DNA from 3 places in the Streptomyces sp. NPDC006624 genome. Region 2 is predicted to be linked to each of the others. Evidence: riboswitches for the same ligand, from Rfam matches in the RefSeq annotation. Region 2 holds a riboswitch; each other region holds the start of a gene.

What was found. Region 2 has a riboswitch for cyclic di-AMP ahead of ABZY20_RS06685 (peptidoglycan DD-metalloendopeptidase family protein). Riboswitches for the same ligand answer to the same signal wherever they lie in the genome.
Region 1: it holds a riboswitch for cyclic di-AMP, as region 2 does, so the genes downstream of both, ABZY20_RS22695 (M23 family metallopeptidase) here and ABZY20_RS06685 (peptidoglycan DD-metalloendopeptidase family protein) in region 2, are expected to answer to the same signal.
Region 3: it holds a riboswitch for cyclic di-AMP, as region 2 does, so the genes downstream of both, ABZY20_RS16890 (M23 family metallopeptidase) here and ABZY20_RS06685 (peptidoglycan DD-metalloendopeptidase family protein) in region 2, are expected to answer to the same signal.

The regions. Positions count from the first base shown of each region.
Region 1 covers NZ_JBEXOM010000012.1:107,299-113,511, reverse strand. Annotated here, with positions in the region: gene ABZY20_RS22705 (pitrilysin family protein) at 1-294, shown strand, start outside; gene ABZY20_RS22700 (pitrilysin family protein) at 291-1,679, shown strand; cyclic di-AMP (ydaO/yuaA leader) riboswitch at 1,872-2,037, shown strand; gene ABZY20_RS22695 (M23 family metallopeptidase) at 2,050-2,838, shown strand; gene ABZY20_RS22690 (GntR family transcriptional regulator) at 3,081-3,776, shown strand; gene ABZY20_RS22685 (HPr family phosphocarrier protein) at 3,970-4,251, opposite strand; gene ABZY20_RS22680 (GNAT family N-acetyltransferase) at 4,432-6,213, shown strand, end outside.
Region 2 covers NZ_JBEXOM010000003.1:51,647-57,859, reverse strand. Annotated here, with positions in the region: gene ABZY20_RS06690 (SGNH/GDSL hydrolase family protein) at 1-566, opposite strand, end outside; gene ABZY20_RS06685 (peptidoglycan DD-metalloendopeptidase family protein) at 803-1,738, opposite strand; cyclic di-AMP (ydaO/yuaA leader) riboswitch at 1,743-1,903, opposite strand; gene ABZY20_RS06680 (alpha-galactosidase) at 2,213-4,288, opposite strand; gene ABZY20_RS06675 (tyrosine-protein phosphatase) at 4,481-5,278, shown strand; gene ABZY20_RS06670 (DUF6126 family protein) at 5,286-5,405, opposite strand; gene ABZY20_RS06665 (XRE family transcriptional regulator) at 5,402-6,043, opposite strand; gene ABZY20_RS06660 (aspartate aminotransferase family protein) at 6,118-6,213, opposite strand, start outside.
Region 3 covers NZ_JBEXOM010000007.1:357,838-364,050, forward strand. Annotated here, with positions in the region: gene ABZY20_RS16880 (alginate lyase family protein) at 133-1,347, shown strand; tRNA gene ABZY20_RS16885 (tRNA-Met) at 1,402-1,475, shown strand; cyclic di-AMP (ydaO/yuaA leader) riboswitch at 1,766-1,922, shown strand; gene ABZY20_RS16890 (M23 family metallopeptidase) at 1,934-2,965, shown strand; gene ABZY20_RS16895 (PrsW family intramembrane metalloprotease) at 3,041-4,405, opposite strand; gene trmB (tRNA (guanosine(46)-N7)-methyltransferase TrmB) at 4,475-5,317, opposite strand; gene lhgO (L-2-hydroxyglutarate oxidase) at 5,857-6,213, opposite strand, start outside.

The DNA.
Region 1 (6,213 bases), on a different contig from region 2:
GAGCGCGCCCAGGCCCAGTTGGAGCGCGAGTGGCTGGACCGGCTGGGCACGGTCGCCGGCCGCGCCGACGAACTGTGCCGGTACGCCGTGCTGTTCGGTGACCCGCAGCTCGCCCTGACCGCCGTCCAGCGCGTCCTGGAGGTCACGGCGGAGGAGGTCCAGGAGGTCGCCAAGGCCCGCCTGCGGCCCGACAACCGCGCGGTGCTGGTCTACGAGCCCGTCGCCGACGAGGACGCCACCGACGAGGACACCGCTGCCGCGGCCGGAGACGAGAACGAGGAGGCGGCCAAGTGACCGAGCTCGCCGCGATGGACTTCCACCCCCAGCCCCAGGCGGGCGACGCCAGGCCCTGGGCCTTTCCCGCCCCCGAGCGCGGCACGCTCGGCAACGGCCTGACCGTCCTGCGCTGCCACCGCCCCGGCCAGCAGGTCGTCGCCGTCGAGGTGCTGCTCGACGCGCCCCTGGACGCCGAGCCGGCCGGCCTGGACGGCGTGGCCACGATCATGGCCCGGGCCTTCTCCGAGGGCACCGACAAGCACTCCGCCGAGGAGTTCGCCGCCGAGCTGGAGCGCGCCGGCGCCACGCTCGACGCACACGCCGACCACCCCGGTGTCCGGCTCAGCCTGGAGGTGCCGGCGTCCCGGCTGGCCAAGGGGCTCGGGCTGATCGCCGACGCCCTCAGGGCGCCCGCGTTCGCGGACAGCGAGGTCGAGCGGCTGGTCCGCAACCGCCTCGACGAGATCCCCCACGAGCTGGCCAACCCCTCGCGCCGCGCCGCCAAGGAGCTCTCCAAGGAGCTGTTCCCGGCGGACTCGCGCATGTCGAGGCCCCGGCAGGGCACCGAGGAGACGGTCGCCGCGATCGACTCCGCGGCCGTACGCGGCTTCTACGAGAAGCACGTCCGCCCCGCCACCGCCACGGCCGTGGTCGTCGGCGACCTCACCGGCATCGACCTCGACGCCCTGCTCGGCGACACGCTGGGCGCCTGGACCGGCTCGCAGGCCGAACCGCGGCCGGTGCCGCCGGTGACCGCCGACGACACCGGCCGGGTCGTCATCGTGGACCGCCCGGGCGCCGTGCAGACGCAGCTGCTCATCGGCCGCATCGGCCCGGACCGGCACGACCGCGTCTGGCCCGCGCAGGTGCTCGGCACGTACTGTCTCGGCGGCACCCTCACCTCCCGTCTGGACCGCGTCCTGCGCGAGGAGAAGGGCTACACCTACGGCGTGCGCGCGTTCGCCCAGGTCCTGAGGTCCGCCCCGGACGGCACCGGTGCCTCCATGCTGGCCATCAGCGGTTCGGTGGACACGCCCAACACCGGTCCCGCGCTGCAGGACCTGTGGACGGTGCTGCGCACGCTCGCCGCGCAGGGCCTGACCGACGCGGAGCGGGACGTCGCCGTGCAGAACCTGGTCGGCGTGGCGCCGCTGAAGTACGAGACGGCGGCGGCCGTCGCCTCGACGCTGGCCGACCAGGTCGAGCAGCACCTGCCCGACGACTACCAGGCCACGCTGTACCGGCAGCTCGCCGCGACCGGCACCGTGGAGGCCACCGCGGCGGCCGTCAGCGCGTTCCCGGTGGACCGGCTGGTGACCGTCCTCGTCGGTGACGCGGCGCAGATCAAGGGCCCGGTGGAGGCTCTCGGCATCGGCGAAGTCTCGGTGGTCGCCGCCGAGTAGCGGCACACGCGCGCGGGAGCCCTGGTTGTCTTCTAAGGCGCCAGGGCTCCTTTATGCCCGAATTGGTACGGAGGTTGCCTGTCTGCCCTGTGGGATGCGCTACAAAAGCCGGGATCCGTTTGGGAATTGAAAGTGCCCCCGCTTAGCGTCGTCCGGGCTGTTCGTCAGGCAGTGCGCCGCACCCGCGGCACCGGACAGTCATCGCCGAGTCCCCGTACGGCGCGAGCCAGGGGAGCCGGGGACCCACCAGTAGTCCCTGGGGTGAATCGGACGCCCGCGCGAGTCGCGAGGGGGTCCGTAGGAGACCTTCCTGCTCCGAACCCGTCAGCTAACCCGGTAGGCGAGAGGGAAGGAAAGGACCAGCCACTACATGGCGTTCACCCGCGCCACCGGGAAGCACCGTCGGCCCAGCCGGATGCAGCGTGGCACCGCCCGCGCCGCGGGCGTCGCGGCCCTCGCGACCACCGGCGTCATCGGCACCGTGGCCGCTCCGGCCGCCTTCGCCGCCGACCCCGCTCCCGAGCAGACCGGTCTCACCCCCGTGGTCACCATGGGCGACACCGTCGCCCAGCAGATCGACGCCCAGGCCGTCGCCCAGAAGCAGGCGGCCGAGGAGGCCGCCGCCAAGAAGAGGGCCGAGGAGGCCGCCCGCAAGCAGGCCGCCGAGATGGCCCGCAAGGCCAAGGAGGCCGCGGAGGAGGCCCGCGAGGCCAAGGAACGCGCCGCCCGCGAGGCCGAGCGCAAGCGCCTCAACACCTTCGTCTCCCCGATCGCCGGCTCGTACGTCTCCACCGGCTACCGGACCAGCAGCGGCCTGTGGTCCTCCGGCAGCCACACCGGCGTCGACTTCCACGCCGCCACCGGCACCTCCGTCCAGTCCGTCGGCATGGGCACCGTCGTCGAGGCGGGCTGGGGCGGTTCCTACGGCAACCAGGTCGTGATCAAGATGAACGACGGCACGTACACCCAGTACGGCCACCTGTCGTCCATCGGCGTCTCCGTGGGGCAGAAGGTCACCCCCGGCCAGCAGATCGGGCTGTCCGGCGCCACCGGCAACGTGACCGGCCCGCACCTGCACTTCGAGGCCCGCACGAGCCCCGAGTACGGCTCGGACATGGACCCCGTCGCCTACCTCCGCTCGCACGGCGTGAAGATCTGACCCACCCCGCCCCGCGTCCGAAGGCCCCGGCTCGTCGAGCCGGGGCCTTTCGGTGTTTCCGGTGACCACCGCCCGAACCGGCGCCCCGGATGAACGGGGTGTTCCCGGTCCGGACCGCCGGCGGTTGTCCAAAAAATATCCATGATTTCCGGCCCGCCGTCGGAAATTCCGGCTCATTGCAATAGAGTCACGGAACACGCGTCACGCGTCGGCGTTTCACGGGGATTAAGCGGAGGTCGGTCATGCGCATTCCCGCGCACTCGGTGTGCACGGCCATCCGGGACGACATCGTCGCGGGTGTCCACGAACGCGGCAGCCGGCTCACCGAGGAACTCCTCGCGCGCCGCTACGGCGTCTCACGGGTCCCCGTCCGGGAGGCGCTGCGCACCCTGGAGGCGGAGGGCTTCGTGGTGACCCGGCGGCACGCGGGCGCGTGCGTCGCCGAACCCACCGAGCAGGAGGCGGCCGACCTGCTGGAGATGCGCATGCTGCTGGAGCCGCTCGGCGCCGCCCGGGCCGCCCAGCGCCGCACCGAGGCCCACCTGAAGGTCCTGCGCGGCCTGGTCCGGCTGGGGCAGGAGCGCGCCCGCCGGGGCGGCAGCGAGGACCTGCGCTCCCTGGGCGGCTGGTTCCACGAGACGCTCGCGCAGGCCTGCGGCAGCCCGGCGCTCACCTCGACGCTCACCCAGATCCGCCACAAGATCGCCTGGATGTACGCCGTCGACGCGCCGGCCAGCCCGGTGGAGGCCTGGACCGAGCACGGCGCGATCGTCGACGCGGTGGCGCGCGGGGACAGCGAACGCGCGCGGGCGGTCACGGCGCTGCACACCGAGCGCGAGACGGCCGCGCACCGTCTGCGGTTCGGCTCCGCCGGGGAGCGCGCCGAGCGTGTGAGGAACTCGCAACATCCCGTAAACACGACGGGCCTGCGGCATTAACACACGAGCCGTATACAAAGAGCGGGGAATTCGCGGGGGCTATTTCTGCTGCCCGCGGGAAATATCCGCAGGCGTCTTCGCGGCCTCGTTCGCGGCCATGTCCGCGAACCGGAAATGCGCGAAACGCGAAGGGCTCGCCCGGCGAATGCGGACGAGCCCTTCAGGATGCGCCGGGTGTGGCGCGGGGAATTGCTCAGACGGTCTCGGGAAGCTCTTCGAGACCCTCGGAGACCAGCTTGGCCAGCCGGTCCAGAGCGGCGTCGGCGCCCTCGGCGTCGGAGGCGAGGACGATCTCCTCACCGCCCTGGGCGCCCAGGCCCAGGACGGCCAGCATGGAGGCCGCGTTGACGGGCTTGCCGTCAGCCTTGGCGATCGTCACCGGGACGCCTGCGGCCGTGGCGGCTCGGACGAAGATGGAGGCGGGGCGGGCATGGAGGCCCTCGGCCCAGCCGACGTTGACGCGGCGCTCAGCCATGTGTTGCTGCCCTTCGGTGTTCAGGGTTGTCTAGACCAGTTTCCCATATCGTGAAGCTGCGCCGGGAGCGGTCCCCGAAGGACCGCCCCGGGGTGCCGCCGGGTCGCGGCCTCGACCCGGCTGACGCCCTCCACAGACTGCCTCGCGCCGTTGTCAGGCGCTAGCCGTACTCTGGGGCCCATGCAGACCTCGCCGGACCGGCACGAGTATCCCGCCCACTGGGAAGCCGACGTGGTGCTGCGCGACGGAGGCACCGCGCGCATCCGGCCCATCACCGTTGATGACGCCGAGCGTCTCGTCAGCTTCTACGAGCAGGTCTCCGACGAGTCGAAGTACTACCGCTTCTTCGCGCCGTACCCTCGCCTGTCCGCCAAGGACGTCCACCGCTTCACGCACCACGACTTTGTGGACCGGGTGGGACTCGCGGCCACGGTCGGCGGCGAGTTCATCGCCACCGTACGCTACGACCGGATCGGCGCCGACGGAACGCCCGCGTCCGCACCCGCCGACGAGGCCGAGGTCGCCTTCCTGGTGCAGGACGCCCACCAGGGCCGAGGCGTCGCCTCCGCCCTGCTGGAGCACATCGCCGCCGTCGCCCGCGAGCGCGGCATCCGCCGCTTCGCCGCCGAGGTGCTGCCCGCCAACACCAAGATGATCAAGGTCTTCACGGACGCCGGCTACACCCAGAAGCGCAGCTTCGAGGACGGCGTCGTCCGCCTGGAGTTCGACCTCGAACCCACCGACCGCTCCCTCGCCGTGCAGTACGCGCGCGAACACCGTGCCGAGGCGCGCTCCGTGCAGCGGCTGCTCGCGCCCGGCTCGGTCGCCGTCATCGGCGCCGGGCGCACCCCGGGCGGCGTGGGCCGCAGCGTCCTGGGCAACATCCGGGACGCCGGCTTCACCGGCCGCCTGTACGCCGTGAACAGGGCCCTGCCCGAGGGGCAGAAGGAGCTCGACGGGGTGCCCGCCCACCGTTCGGTGCGGGACATCGACGGCCCCGTCGACCTCGCCGTCGTCGCCGTGCCGGCCGAACAGGTCCTCGACGTCGTCACCGAGTGCGGCGAACACGGCGTGCAGGGCCTCGTCGTGGTCTCCGCCGGGTACGCCGAGACCGGCGGCATCGAAGGCCGGGACCGCCAGCGCGCCCTGGTGCGGCACGCGCGCACGTACGGCATGCGCATCATCGGCCCGAACGCCTTCGGCATCATCAACACCTCCCCGCGGGTCCGCCTCAACGCCTCCCTCGCCCCGGAGACCCCCCGGCCGGGCCGGATCGGCCTGTTCGCCCAGTCCGGCGCCATCGGCATCGCCCTGCTGTCCCGGCTGCACCGGCGCGGCGGCGGCGTCACGGGCGTGACCGGCGTCTCGACGTTCGTCTCCTCGGGCAACCGGGCCGACGTCTCCGGCAACGACGTCCTGCAGTACTGGTACGAGGACCCCGACACCGATGTCGTGCTCATGTACCTGGAGTCCATCGGCAACCCCCGCAAGTTCACCCGCCTCGCCCGCCGCACCGCCGCCGCGAAGCCCCTGGTCGTCGTCCAGGGCGCCCGGCACGGAGCGGCCCCGCAGGGGCACGCCGTCCGGGCGACCCGGCTGCCGCACGCGACCGTCTCGGCCCTGCTGCGCCAGGCCGGCGTCATCCGGGTCGACACCATCACCGACCTGGTGGACGCGGGCCTGCTCCTCGCGCGCCAGCCCCTCCCCGCCGGGCCGCGGGTGGCGATCCTCGGCAACTCCGAGTCGCTCGGCCTGCTCACGTACGACGCGTGCCTCGCCGAGGGCCTGCGCCCGCACCCCCCGCAGGACCTGACCACGGCCGCCTCCGCCGCCGACTTCCACGCGGCCCTGTCCCGCGCGCTGGCCGACGACCGGTGCGACGCGGTGGTCGTCACCGCCATCCCGGCGGTGGGGGAGGGCTCGGTCGGGGACGCGGCCCTCGCCGAGGCCCTGCGCTCGGCC
Region 2 (6,213 bases):
ACCTGGCCCGCGCGGAGCGCGACCCGGGTGTGCCCCTCCGGCGACAGGTGCAGCCGGTCCGCGTCCCACGCCCTGCGGTCCCGCACACTGCGCAGGGACCACAGGTCGAGCACCGGGCAGCCGTACCGGTCGGCGATGGCACGGACGTGCCCGTTGTAGGTGGCGATCTTGCCGCGCAGATGCTTCAGCACGGGCATGCCGCGCGTGTCGAACCCGGTCGTCACCATGACCGTGCCGGCCGCGGCGGCGAGCGGGGCGAGGGCCCGCTCGAAGCGCTCGGCCAGCTCGTCCGGATCGGTGCCGGGACGGAGGATGTCGTTGCCCCCGGCGCAGAACGAGACGAGGTCCGGAGCCATCTGGATGGCCCGCGGCACCTGGTCCGCCACGATCTGGTCGAGGAGCTTCCCGCGCACGGCGAGGTTCGTGTACCGGAAGTCGCCTTCGGGCCGGCGGTCGGCGAGCAGGACGGCGAACCGGTCGGCCCAGCCGACGAACGCCCCGTCGGGGCCGGGGTCACCGACGCCCTCGGTGAAGCTGTCCCCCACCGCCACGTACGACCCGATCACTACTCTGCTGTCACTCTTCGAATCGTCTGCCACAGCCGTTCATGATTCACCCTCGAATGTGACCTACGCGACCGTAGGAAGGGGTTGACGGGCGGTGAGATAAGCCACTTCCCAAGTGTTCGCCAATTCCGGAATAGGCGGCCCGACGGGGGCGTTGGCGGGCGAGCCGAAGGCCGGACCCGGGGATCGGGGTCCGGCCTTCGGTGTGCGTGTCAGGCAGGTGGTCGTGCGGTCGGTCAGCCGATGGAGACGCCGTGCGAGCGCAGGAAGGCGACCGGGTCCACGTCCGAGCCGTAGTCCGGCGTGGTGCGGATCTCGAAGTGCAGGTGCGGCCCGGTGACGTTGCCGGTCGCACCGGACAGGCCGACCTGCTGCCCGGCGGTCACGGCCTGGCCGGCCGAGACGGAGAGCTGGGACAGGTGGGCGTACTGGGCGTAGCTGCCGTCGGCGAGCCTGAGGACGACCTGGTTGCCGTACGCGCCGCCCCACCCGGCGGAGACGACCGTGCCCGCGCCGACGGCCTTCAGGGAGGTGCCGGTCGGGACGACGAAGTCGACACCGGTGTGGTAGCCGCTGGACCACATGCTGCCGGACATGCGGTACGGGGTGCCGACGGTGGCACCGTCCACCGGGGCGCTGTACCCGCTGGCGCTGGTCTCGGCGGCCGGCTTCGCGGCGGGCTTGGCGGCGGCCGGCTTCGCGGCGGTGCCGGCCTTGGAGGAGGACTCGGCGGCGGAGGACTTCTTCGCCTGCTTCTCGGCCGACGCCTTCGGCGCGGACGACTCGGCCTTCGGCGCGGACGCCGCCTTCTTGCCGAGGGACAGCTTCAGACCCGGGTGGATGAGCGACGGGTCGTCGCCGACGGCGTCGCGGTTGTCCGAGTAGAGCTTCTTCCAGCCGCCGCTGACGTTCTGGTCGTCGGCGATCTTCGCCAGGTAGTCCCCGGCCTTCACGGTGTACGTGCGGGTGGTGGCGGCCTTTTCGGCGCCCTGCTTCCCGGCGGCCGGAGCGGACTGGACGGCCTTTTCCGGAGCCGACTGCGGGGTGGCAGCGTGGGCGCCGGCGGCACCCATGAGCGGAAGGGCGAGAGCGGCGCCGCCGGTTCCGGCGACGGCGATGGAGCGGGTGAAACGCTGGGTTTTCGGACGGCGGTGCTTACCCTTCGCGGGCATGGCGAATTCCTCTCCGGCGCCTGCGAGGTGAGCTGTCGGGTGCGGGCTGGAGATGCCCGGCCGCGCCGAGGCGTGGCTTAACCCCAAGCCGTTCCGGGAACCGGAACAGGCGTCGTACCTGTGGGTCCCCCGCTCCTGCCGTACACGGGTCAGTGTGTGCGGGCTCCGGGCGGCGGCAGGATTAGGCGTCCGTCCGGATTGGTGTGGAACGTAAGCGACCAAGACGCAACCGGACAAGCTTGCGGTTGCCCGTGACGGCGTTTTCCTTGACGCGCCGCCACATTTCCCGTCACCGAGCGTGGATTACGGATCTCCGGTTTCCCTCAATAGCCCTGATTGACGCCGCAATTACGTGCACATGGCGACGACACATCGTCACGAATATGACGATGGTCACGCACCCTGTCCACAACCCCTTTACGAACGGGGCACGTTATGGCGAAGCGCCCTAAGCACCCCATTCGGACAGAACGACTACTTCCGCTTAAGGCGGACGACCGCGGCGTCGAGGTCCCCGCGCAGCCCGACCCGCAAACCGTGATGCAGCAGGACACCTCCTCGGTGCACTTCGCCCGTTTCGGGGCATTCGTACGTCGCCGCCGGGTCGAGCCCGCGCAGCCGGAGTGCCGGGACGGGCTCGCCGTAGCGCTGCGCCTGGAGCCAGGCGAGGACGACCGCCTCGTCGCCGAGGACGTACTGCACGGCACTGAGGCCGCCCTCCGGAGGCCGCAGCCGGTAGAGGTCCCCGCGCTGCACCACGGGGCGGATCTCCTTGTAGAGCCGCACCCACCCGCCCGCCTCGGCGAGCTCCTCCCGGGTCCACCGGGTGAGATCGCCGCCGATCCCCAGCACACCGGCCATGGCGCTGACGAACCGGAAGCGCAGGGAGCTGGACCGGTGGTTGAGCATGGCGTTCGGGCTGTCGGTGACCCAGGCGGCCATCACGCGCGCGGGGTGGATCTGGCTGAAGCCGTGCTGGATGGCGAGCCGGTCCAGCGGGTCGGTGTTGTCCGAGGTCCACACCTGGTCCGTGCGGCTCAGCACACCGAGGTCGACGCGCCCTCCGCCGCCCGAGCAGGACTCGAAGGCCACGCCCGGGTGCGCGGCCCGCAGCCGGTCGAGCAGGGCGTACAGGGCGCGCACGTGGTCGACCCACAGTCGCTGCGGGTAGGGGTCGTCCGGCCAGCCGGCGTCGGTGAAGCAGCGGTTGAAGTCCCATTTGACGTAGTCGATCGGGGCGCTGGACAGCAGCCCGTCGAGCCGCTCCCAGAGGTACTCCCGGACGTCCTCGCGGGCGAGGTTCAGCACCAGCTGATTGCGGAACTCCGTCCGCTTTCGTCCCGGTTGGTACTGCACCCAGTCCGGGTGGGCGCGGTACAGCTCGCTGTCCGGGTTGACCATCTCGGGCTCGACCCAGATCCCGAACCGCATACCGAGGCCGTGCACGTGGCGGGCGAGCGGCCCGAGCCCGCCGGGGAAGCGGTCCGGGTTGGGCGTCCAGTCGCCGAGCCCGGCCCGGTCACCGGTGCGCGCCCCGAACCAGCCGTCGTCGACCACGAACAGCTCGACCCCCAGGGCGGCGGCCCGCTCGGCCAGCGCCCGCTGCTGCTCCTCGGAGATGTCGAAGCCGGTGGCCTCCCAGGAGTTGAACAGCACCGGCCGGTCGCGGCCGGCGTCCGGGACGACGTGGTCGCGCTGATAGGCGTGCCAGGCGCGGCTCGCCCCGCCGAAGCCGCCGTCGCTCCAGAGCCCGGCGAAGACGGGTGTGGTGTACGCCTCCCCCGGGCCGAGCGTCAGCAGGCCCGAGTCGTCGTGTCCGGCGCCGCCGGTGATCTGCACGCGCGCGTCCGGGAGCCGGGCGACGGCGATCCGCCAGGACCCGGACCAGCCCAGGGCGCAGCCGTAGACCTCGCCGCGCTCCTCCGTCGCGTCGGTGTCGAGGGCCACCCAGGGCAGGTGCTGGTGGGAGGTGTGGCCGCGGCGGCTGCCGAGGACCTTCTCGCCGGGCGTGAGCTCGGAGCGCGCCAGCCGGGACTCGGCGCCCCAGCGGCCGTGCAGCTGGGACAGCCGCCAGGTGTCGCGCTCGGGCAGGGTCCAGGTGGCGGAGTCGGCGCGCAGCACCTCGACGGCCGGTCCCCGGTTGTCCAGGCTCACCCAGCGCTCGACGACGTCGGTGGCCGGGGGCATCCGGTAGTGCAGCGTGATGAGCAGCCCGCCGTCGCGGAAGCGCAGCCGCAGCTCGCCGTCGTCCGCCTCGTGCCCCTCGTAGACCCACTCGGTGCCGCGCCGCCCGGCGCCGCGCACGGACAGGGCGGGGCGGGTGAAGCGGGGGCCACCCTCGACCGGGTACTCCTCGCGCCCGTCGAGCGAGGACTCGAAGGGCCAGTGATCGGGGAGCGGCCGGGCGGCGAGGGCCTCGGCGTCGGCCAGGGCGATGCGCGGGCCCCAGTGCAGGTGCAGCAGTTCGTCCCGCTCCGTGATGTGGAGCGCGTAGCTGCTCGCCGGGCCGGAGAGCACCCAGGTACGACCGTCTTCGGAGATGTCCGGCATCACGCCCCCACGGATTCGAACAAGCCCGACCAGGTCCGACCAGGCACCAACATCATCGAGGGGCCCGGGCGCTCCGGGCAACGCCTGTGGACAACTCATTGTGGACAACTCATTGCCCCAGGCAGGCATGTCGTATGGTCGGGTGTGCCCGCCGACGAGCCGCGGCGGCGGCGCCGACTGGGAGGAGCCCCCGTGACACAGCAGGTCCCGTCGACCGAACCCGAGCTGGCCGGAGTGCGCAACTTCCGCGATGTGGGCGGACTGCCGACCGTGGACGGACGGCGGGTCCGGCAGGGCGTGCTGTACCGCAGCGGTCACCTGGCGCACGCGACCGGTGAGGACGCCGCCTTCCTGACCACCCTGGGCCTGCACACGATCTTCGACTTCCGCAACGCGGCCGACCAGAAGCTCGAAGGGCCGGACGTCTCCCTGCCCGGCGTGCGCAATGTGAACCTGCCGCTGAGCGACCCGGCCGACGGCGCGGAGTTCTGGAAGATGGTCCGCGACGGCGACCTGGACCAGCTGCGCGCGATCCTCGCGGACGGCAAGGGCGCGGAGCGGATGATCGCCTCCTACCGCATGATCATCAAGGAGCGCACCGCCGAGCACTCCCAGGTGCTGCACGCGCTCGCGGAGGACAGCGTGCCGGTGCTGATGCACTGCGCGGCGGGCAAGGACCGCGCGGGCCTGTCGGTCGCGGTGACGCTGCTCGCGGTGGGCGTCGAGCGCGACGCGATCGTCGACGACTACCTGAAGTCCAACGCCAAGCACCGCCGCTACAAGGTGCACCGCAGCAGCTCGCACGCCTCGGCCTACTCCGCCGAGGTCATGGAGCTGCTCAGCCCCCTCTTCGACGCGCGCGCCGAGTACCTGGCGACGGCCTTCGAGACCATCGAGGAGACCTGGGGCGGTGTCAGTCCCTACCTGGAGAAAGGGCTGGGGCTCGCTCCCGAGACCCGGGAGCGGCTGCGCGAGCGGCTCCTCGACTGAGGCGCGGTCAGCGGTTGCCCGCCTCGAACAGGAAGTAGACGAACGCCGCGAAGACGTGCCCCATCACGAGGTAGATGAACAGCCGCACCCACAGGGCGCGCGGGAACTTGTCCTCGATGTCGCTCATGACAGGTCTCCGGGGGTGGGCCCCAGGCACAACGCGGCCGTGGGGCTCTGCAGCAGGGTGTGGACGAAGAGCAGGTCTACGCCGTCGTGGTCCTCGGCGGCGATGCGGTGCGGGGTGAGCGAGTCGAAGTGCGCGCTGTCGCCCGGCGACAACCGGTGCGCGGTGTCGCCGAGGCGCAGCCGCAGCCGGCCGCGCAGCACGTGGAGCCACTCCTCGCCGGGGTGGACGCGCACGATGTCGCCCTGGGAGCCGTACGGGACGTGGACCCGCAGGGCCTGCATCCCGCGGCCGGACGCGCCGGCCTGCCAGTAGGTCCAGCCGCCCGCCGCCGTCGGCTCCATGTCGGCGGCGCGTACGACGGCGTCCCGGCCGGCGACCGTCTCGCCGAGCAGTTCGGAGACCGTCGTACCGTAGACCCGGGCGAGCGTGAGCAGCATCGGCAGCGAGGGCTGGCGCTGCCCGGTCTCCAGACGGGACAGGTGGGCGGGCGACAGCCCGGCGGCGCGGGCCGCGGCCTCCAGGGTCAGGGCGGCCTGGCGTCGCAGCGCCCTCAGCTGCGGCGCGACGGCGGGCAGCGCGTCGGGCCGCCCGCCCGGCGAGTCGGTCTCGGGAGGCCGCTCGGCCTCGGAGGAGCTCATGCCTTCATTCAGCCCGACCCTTGCCTCTACGGCAAATTTCTTGCCTGACAGGCAAAACCCGAGGGTTCGGAGTGTCAGCGGTTGGCGACCGCCTGCTTCACCAGTGTCTTGCCGAAGTCCCACACCAGGCCGCCGTGGTGCGCGTCGTCCATCACGGCCGTGAAGGCGTC
Region 3 (6,213 bases), on a different contig from region 2:
CCCGCCGTGCCGACGCGCGGGCCGATCGGACCAACAGATCCTGCGGGCCCGCCGCCCGCCGGGTCACGCTGACTGCAGGGCCGGTACGACAGCGCGGAGGCAGTGGGCATGTGGGCAGTGGGCGTGGGGGCAGTGAGGAGACGACGCACGGCGGCGCTGCTGCTCGCACCGCTGCTGGCCGTCCTGCTCGCCGCCTGCGGAGCGGCCGACGCCCGCACCGGCGGCAAGGGCAGGTCCCTGCCGGCCGACGCCCCCTTCACCCACCCCGGCGTCCTCGTCGACCGGGCCGGACTGGACGCCGTACGCGCGAACGTCACCGCCGGCCGGCAGCCCTGGCTGAAGGCCTACCTGGCCATGCGGGACAGCCCGTACGGCTCCTACCGGCACCGCGCCGAGCCCCGCGCGAGCGTCGTCTGCCCGGCCGGGGACCCGGCGGGCCGCGGCTGCGCCGAGGAGCGCGAGGACGCCCTGGCCGCCTACACCCAGGCCCTGCTCTTCACCGTCACCGGCGAGCCGCGGCACGCCGCCAAGGCCCGGCAGATCATGGACGCCTGGTCGGGCACGCTGCGCCGGCACGCCGGGGAGAACGCCGTGCTCCAGGCGGGCTGGACCGGGTCGGTCTGGGCGCGGGCCGCGGAGATCGTGCGGCACACACCCGGCGGGGGCTGGCCCGCCGAGCGGGTGCGCCGCTTCGCGTCCATGCTGCGCACCGTCCACCTCCCCCAAGTCGCGGGCGATGTCCCCGAGTTCAGCGGCACCTGGGATCTGGTGGCGACCGAGGCGGTCATCGCCGTCGCCGTCTTCCTCGACGACCACCGGGCCTTCGACCACGCCCTGGAGCGCTTCCGGGAACGCGTGCCCGCCGTCTTCTACCTGGAGAAGGACGGCGGCACCCCGCTCCCCGCGCCCGGCTCCGGCCTCGACACCCCGCAGCGGACGGCGGCCCGCTGGTTCGGGCTGCGCACCTACCGCGACGGCGTCGCCCAGGAGACCTGCCGCAGCCTGCGGCACGTCGGCGCCTCGCTCGCCGCCACGGCCCACATCGCCGAGACGGCCTGGCACCAGGGGGTCGACCTCTACGGCGAGATCGAGGACCGGCTGACCGCCGCGCTCGCCCTGCACGCCCGCCACCAGCTGGACGGACGCCCGCCGGCGTGGCTGTGCGGCGGCCGCCTCGACGGGAGGCTCGGACCCGGTCTGGAAGTCGCGCTGCACCACCTGGAGGGCCGCCTCGGCAAGTCCGTCCCGGCCGCGCACCGGCTGGCCGTCCGGACCAGGCCCGCCGGTACGGACGGCCTGTTCACGGCCTGGGAAACCCTCACGCACGCGAGCGCTCCGGGCCGCTGAACGGCCGGTGTGCACGAGCTGTCCCGCGCATGGCGTACACTGGAGTCACAACGACGCGGGGTGGAGCAGCTCGGTAGCTCGCTGGGCTCATAACCCAGAGGTCGCAGGTTCAAATCCTGTCCCCGCTACTGAAGGCCGAGGGCCGGAATCCGAAAGGGTTCCGGCCCTCGGTTCTTTCCTCGCCCACGCCATTACGCACGGTGAGTGAACGGCCCCGCTCCGCGTCACGACTGACGCATCGTCATATCCCAGAAGTCACACGGGAAGCGGTCAACTCGCCCGAATTTGCCCGGTCATGGCAGGTTGGTCCGCGCGAAAAAAGGTTAATGATCAAGCGGAACCGCTGGAATACCCACCGCGCGTCTATTAACGTTCGATAACGCAGCGCGGTCGTCCCAGCCGTCACAGAAGGCGGCTCCGTGCGCACGCGCCGAATCCCGAAAGGGAACCGGGGAACCACCACTTGGGGTGAATCGGGCGGATACCGCCGTGGAAGCACGGTTGGTATACGCGCGTAGGAGACCTTCCTGCTCCGAACCCGTCAGCTAACCCGGTAGGCGAGAAGGAAGGAAAGGAGTACGCCCACGTGGCGTCCAACCGGCCTGCCCCCGAGGCCCCGTTCGCGACGGACCAGCGCGAGACCGAGGTCTTCGGCTACAGCGCCCATCGCACCGACGAGGGCCCGTTCCAGGAGTGGAACCCCACCGCGGAGTCCATCCGCCCCGTCCGTGGCCGGCACCGCGTCACCAAGCAGCGCGGCGGAGGGCTCGCCCGCAGCTCCACCGTCCTCGGCGTCGGCGTCATAGCCGCCGTCGGCGCGGGTGGCATGGCCAGCGCCCAGACCGGCAAGCCGCCGGTGTCGATCTCCGTCCCGGACCTTCCCTCGGTGGGTTCCCTCCTTTCGGACGACGACACCCCCGAAGTTCCCGCCACCCCGCTCAGCAGCCTCGGCACGACCACAGCGGACACCGAGCAGGGCACGAGCGGCGCCGGCGAGGCCCTGCGCGCCCGGATCATGGCCCAGGTCGAGCACCAGCAGGACCAGATCGACACCAAGGCCGCCGAGGAAGCCGCCGCCGCCGCCGAGAAGGCCGCTCAGGAAGCGGCCGCCAAGGCGGAGAAGGAGGCCGAGGCCAAGGCCGCCGAGGCCAAGCGGAAGGCCGAGGAGGAGGCCCGCAAGAAGGCCGAGGCCGAGCGGCTCGCCGCCCTCGCCAAGCAGTACACGCTGCCGACCTCCTCGTACACCATCACCTCGTCCTTCGGTCAGGCCGGCGCCTACTGGTCCTCCGGCTACCACACCGGCCTCGACTTCGCCGCCCCCACCGGCACGCCCATCAAGGCGGTGCACAGCGGCACCATCACCGAGGCGGGCTGGAACGGCTCCTACGGCTACAAGACCGTCCTGACCCTCGATGACGGCACGGAGATCTGGTACGCCCACCAGTCGTCCATCGGCGTCAGCGTCGGCCAGAAGGTCAGCACGGGCGACGTGATCGGCCGCGTCGGCGCCACCGGCAACGTCACCGGCGCCCACCTCCACCTCGAGGTCCACGCCGCGGGCTCGTCGAGCGGCATCGACCCCATGGCCTGGCTGCGGGACAAGGGCCTCAACCCGTAAGCAGCGCACGCCGATCGAAGCACCGGCAGCCCTGACGACGACCCCCCGACGTCAGGGCTGCCGGTCTTCGCGGTTCTAGGAGCGGTAGGGGTTCCAGGCCGGGTACGGCGTCTGCGGATGGCCGTGGCCGTGCATCCCGTGCGCCCCGTGAGCCCCGTACATCCCGTGCATCCCATGCACCGGCCAGGGCGGGGCCGCCACGGGGACCGGAGGGGCCGTGACCCGGGCCGCGTGGTCCAGAGCCGGGCGGGCCGCCTCGCGGCGGCGCCACAGCTCGTTCAGCAGTTCCCGTTCCCGTACGACGAAGTCGGCCCCGGCCCGGCCCAGGCGGCCCCGGTGGCGCAGGAACGCCAGGGACGTCGCGTAGGCCTCGTACTGCGCGACCTGCCGTGCCGCCGCCTTCCCGGCGTGACGGCGGGCGTACTGGCGGGCGATCCGGCGGGCCCGCATCGAGCCGAGCGCGTACGGCTCGGCCGGGGTCAGCCAGCCCGCCACCGCGTACGCGGGCAGCTCCGTCCGCACGGTCGTGAGCTCGCGCTGCCGCGTCCAGATCACCAGCCAGGTCAGCAGCCCGAAGACGGGCACCATGAACGCCGCGTACACGGCGAAGAACCCGTACTCGCCGAAGGCCGACGAGCCGTTCCACATCGCGTGCATGCCCATCGCGAGCAGCAGCCCGCCCAGCGGGAAGACGATCCGGCGCAGCTGCCGGCGGTGCGCCGAGAGCGCGGCGATGCCGAAGCCGATGCCGGTCAGCACGGTGAAGAGCGGGTGCGCGAACGGCGACATGACGATCCGCACGAAGAAGGTCGCCGCGGTGACGGAGGCGATGCCGGTGCCGCCGGTGAGCTGGTCGGTGCCGAACGCGGTGCCCAGGTAGAGGATGTTCTCCGTGAAGGCGAAGCCGGTGGCGGTGACACCGGCTATCACCACCCCGTCGACGATGCCGGTGAAGTCACGGCGCCGGAAGAGGAAGACCAGGAGCACGGCCGCCGCCTTGGCCGACTCCTCGACCACCGGGGCTATGACCGTCGCGCCGAGCGTGTCCGCGCCGGCCGGGTCCGCGGTCGCCGTCGCTATCCACCGCGTCGCGAAGCTGTTGGCGACGATCGCTATCAGCGCCGCCGCGCAGGCGCCCCAGGCGAACGAGAACACCAGGTTGCGCCAGGGTCCCGGCTCCACCCGGTCCAGCCAGCGGAACGAGGCGACGAGCAGGGGCACCGGCAGCAGCGCCAGACCGAGCCCCACCAGGAACCCCTCCGTGCCGGTCTCCTCGCGGACCAGGGCGAGGATGACCAGGCCGGACAGCGCGAGCAGCGTGGTGAGCCCGCCGTAGCGCACCCAGGGGCGCTGCCACCAGTGGGCGTGCCGCAGCGGGCCGCCGACGGGGGCGCCGTCGGCGGGAGCAGCGGGATACGGCTGTGGGGGGCAGGTGGCCACGGCATCGACCCTAACGACGGTGGGGCGCTGTCCGCAGGCGGGTGACGTGCCGGGGGCGGTGCGGTGCGGTCAGTCGCCGGCGGGAGGCTGGTCCGCGTGTGGTACGCGACGGAACAGGAGGTCGTTCACGACATGTCCCTTGTCCAGTCCCTGGCCCTCGAAACGGGTCAGCGGACGGAAGCCGGGGCGCGGCGCGAAACCGCCGTCCGCCTGCGTGTTCTCGAAGTCGGGGTGTGCCGTGAGGACCTCGAGCATCTGCTCGGCGTACGGCTCCCAGTCGGTGGCGCAGTGCAGGAGCGCGCCGGGGCGCAGCCGGGTGGCGGCCAGCGTCAGGAAGTCGGGCTGGATCAGCCGGCGCTTGTGGTGCCGCTTCTTGGGCCAGGGGTCCGGGAAGTAGACGCGGAGGCCGTCGAGGGCGTCCGGGACGAGCATCTCGCGGAGCAGGATGATCGCGTCGCCGTTGCCGACCCGGATGTTGGACAGGCCGTTGCTGTCGGCGAGATTGAGCAGGTTGCCTTGGCCGGGGGTGTGGACGTCGACGGCGAGGATGTTGGTGGCGGGGTCGGCGGCGGCCATCTGGGCGGTGGCCTCGCCCATGCCGAATCCGATCTCCAGGACGACGGAGTTGTCGTTGCCGAAGAGGTCCGTGAGGTCCAGGGGCCCGTGGCCGTCGATGTCGAGGCCCCACTTGGGCCACAGCCGCTGCAGCGCGTCCGCCTGCCCTGCGGTCACCCGGCTGCGCCGGGGCTGGAAACTCCGGATCCGCCGCTCGAAGTGCGACCCAGCGGGATCGGCCTTCGGCCCGTCGGGAAAGCGCGGCTCGCCCTTGGCCCGGGCATGCCGGAGGGGCGCGCCGGTGCCGGGGGCGGTGACGTGCTCATGGGATGCGGGGGTGTTCGCGGAGTCAGACACAGTGCTCCCGATTTTACGGCCGGGCCGGGAGCGCGGGCGCCGGCCGTCCACCACCGGCCGGGCTCATCGGGGGGGCGGCTGTGCCGGACCGGTCGCCGCGGGCACGACCCGGCCGTCCGGCCCGGCTCCGCGCGCCCGGGCCTCACGGTGGTCGGGTGCGGGGCGTGGGCTGAGGGCAGTCGTGCGGCCGGGGCGGGAGGATCTCGCCGCAGCGCCTGGGGAAGGCGGGCGCAGCGGAGGACACCGTTCGGCCGGGCTGAAGGCCGAGCGAGGCTGAGGTGCGCGTGGGGCTGAGGTGCGAGTGGGGCTGAGGCCGAGTCGGGCCGGGGACCGAGTCGGGCTGCGGTGGGCGCGGCACGTTCCGTCCCGTCCGGCCGGGGAGGGGCCCGGGCCCGGGCCCGGTGGCACCGTTCCGGGCAGCCGGGCAGCCGGGCAGCCGGGCAGCCGGGCCGCCCGGTCGCCGGCTCAGCCGTGCCGTGGCCGCCGGGCTGCGCGGCCATCCCGCCCAGGCGGGGGCGCCCGGGTCGGTCCGCGGCCCGTCACAGGGTGCTCAGTGCCCTCCGGGCCACCTCGCGTCCGATCGGCAGGGACGCCGTCGCCGCGGGGGAGGGCGCGTTGAGGACGTGCACCGCGCGGGGGCCCTCGTGGATCAGGAAGTCGTCGACCAGGGTCCCGTCCCGCAGCACCGCCTGGGCCCGCACCCCCGCGGCCGTCGGCACCAGGTCGTCCTCGGACACCCCGGGCAGCAGCCGCCGCACCGCCTGGGTGAACGCGCCCTTGGACAGCGACCGCCGCAGCTCCCCCGCCCCGTACCGCCAGTGCTGCCGCGCGAGGTGCCAGGAGCCCGGCCACGCCAGCGTCGACCCCAGCTCGCGCGGGCGGAGCGTGCCCCACCC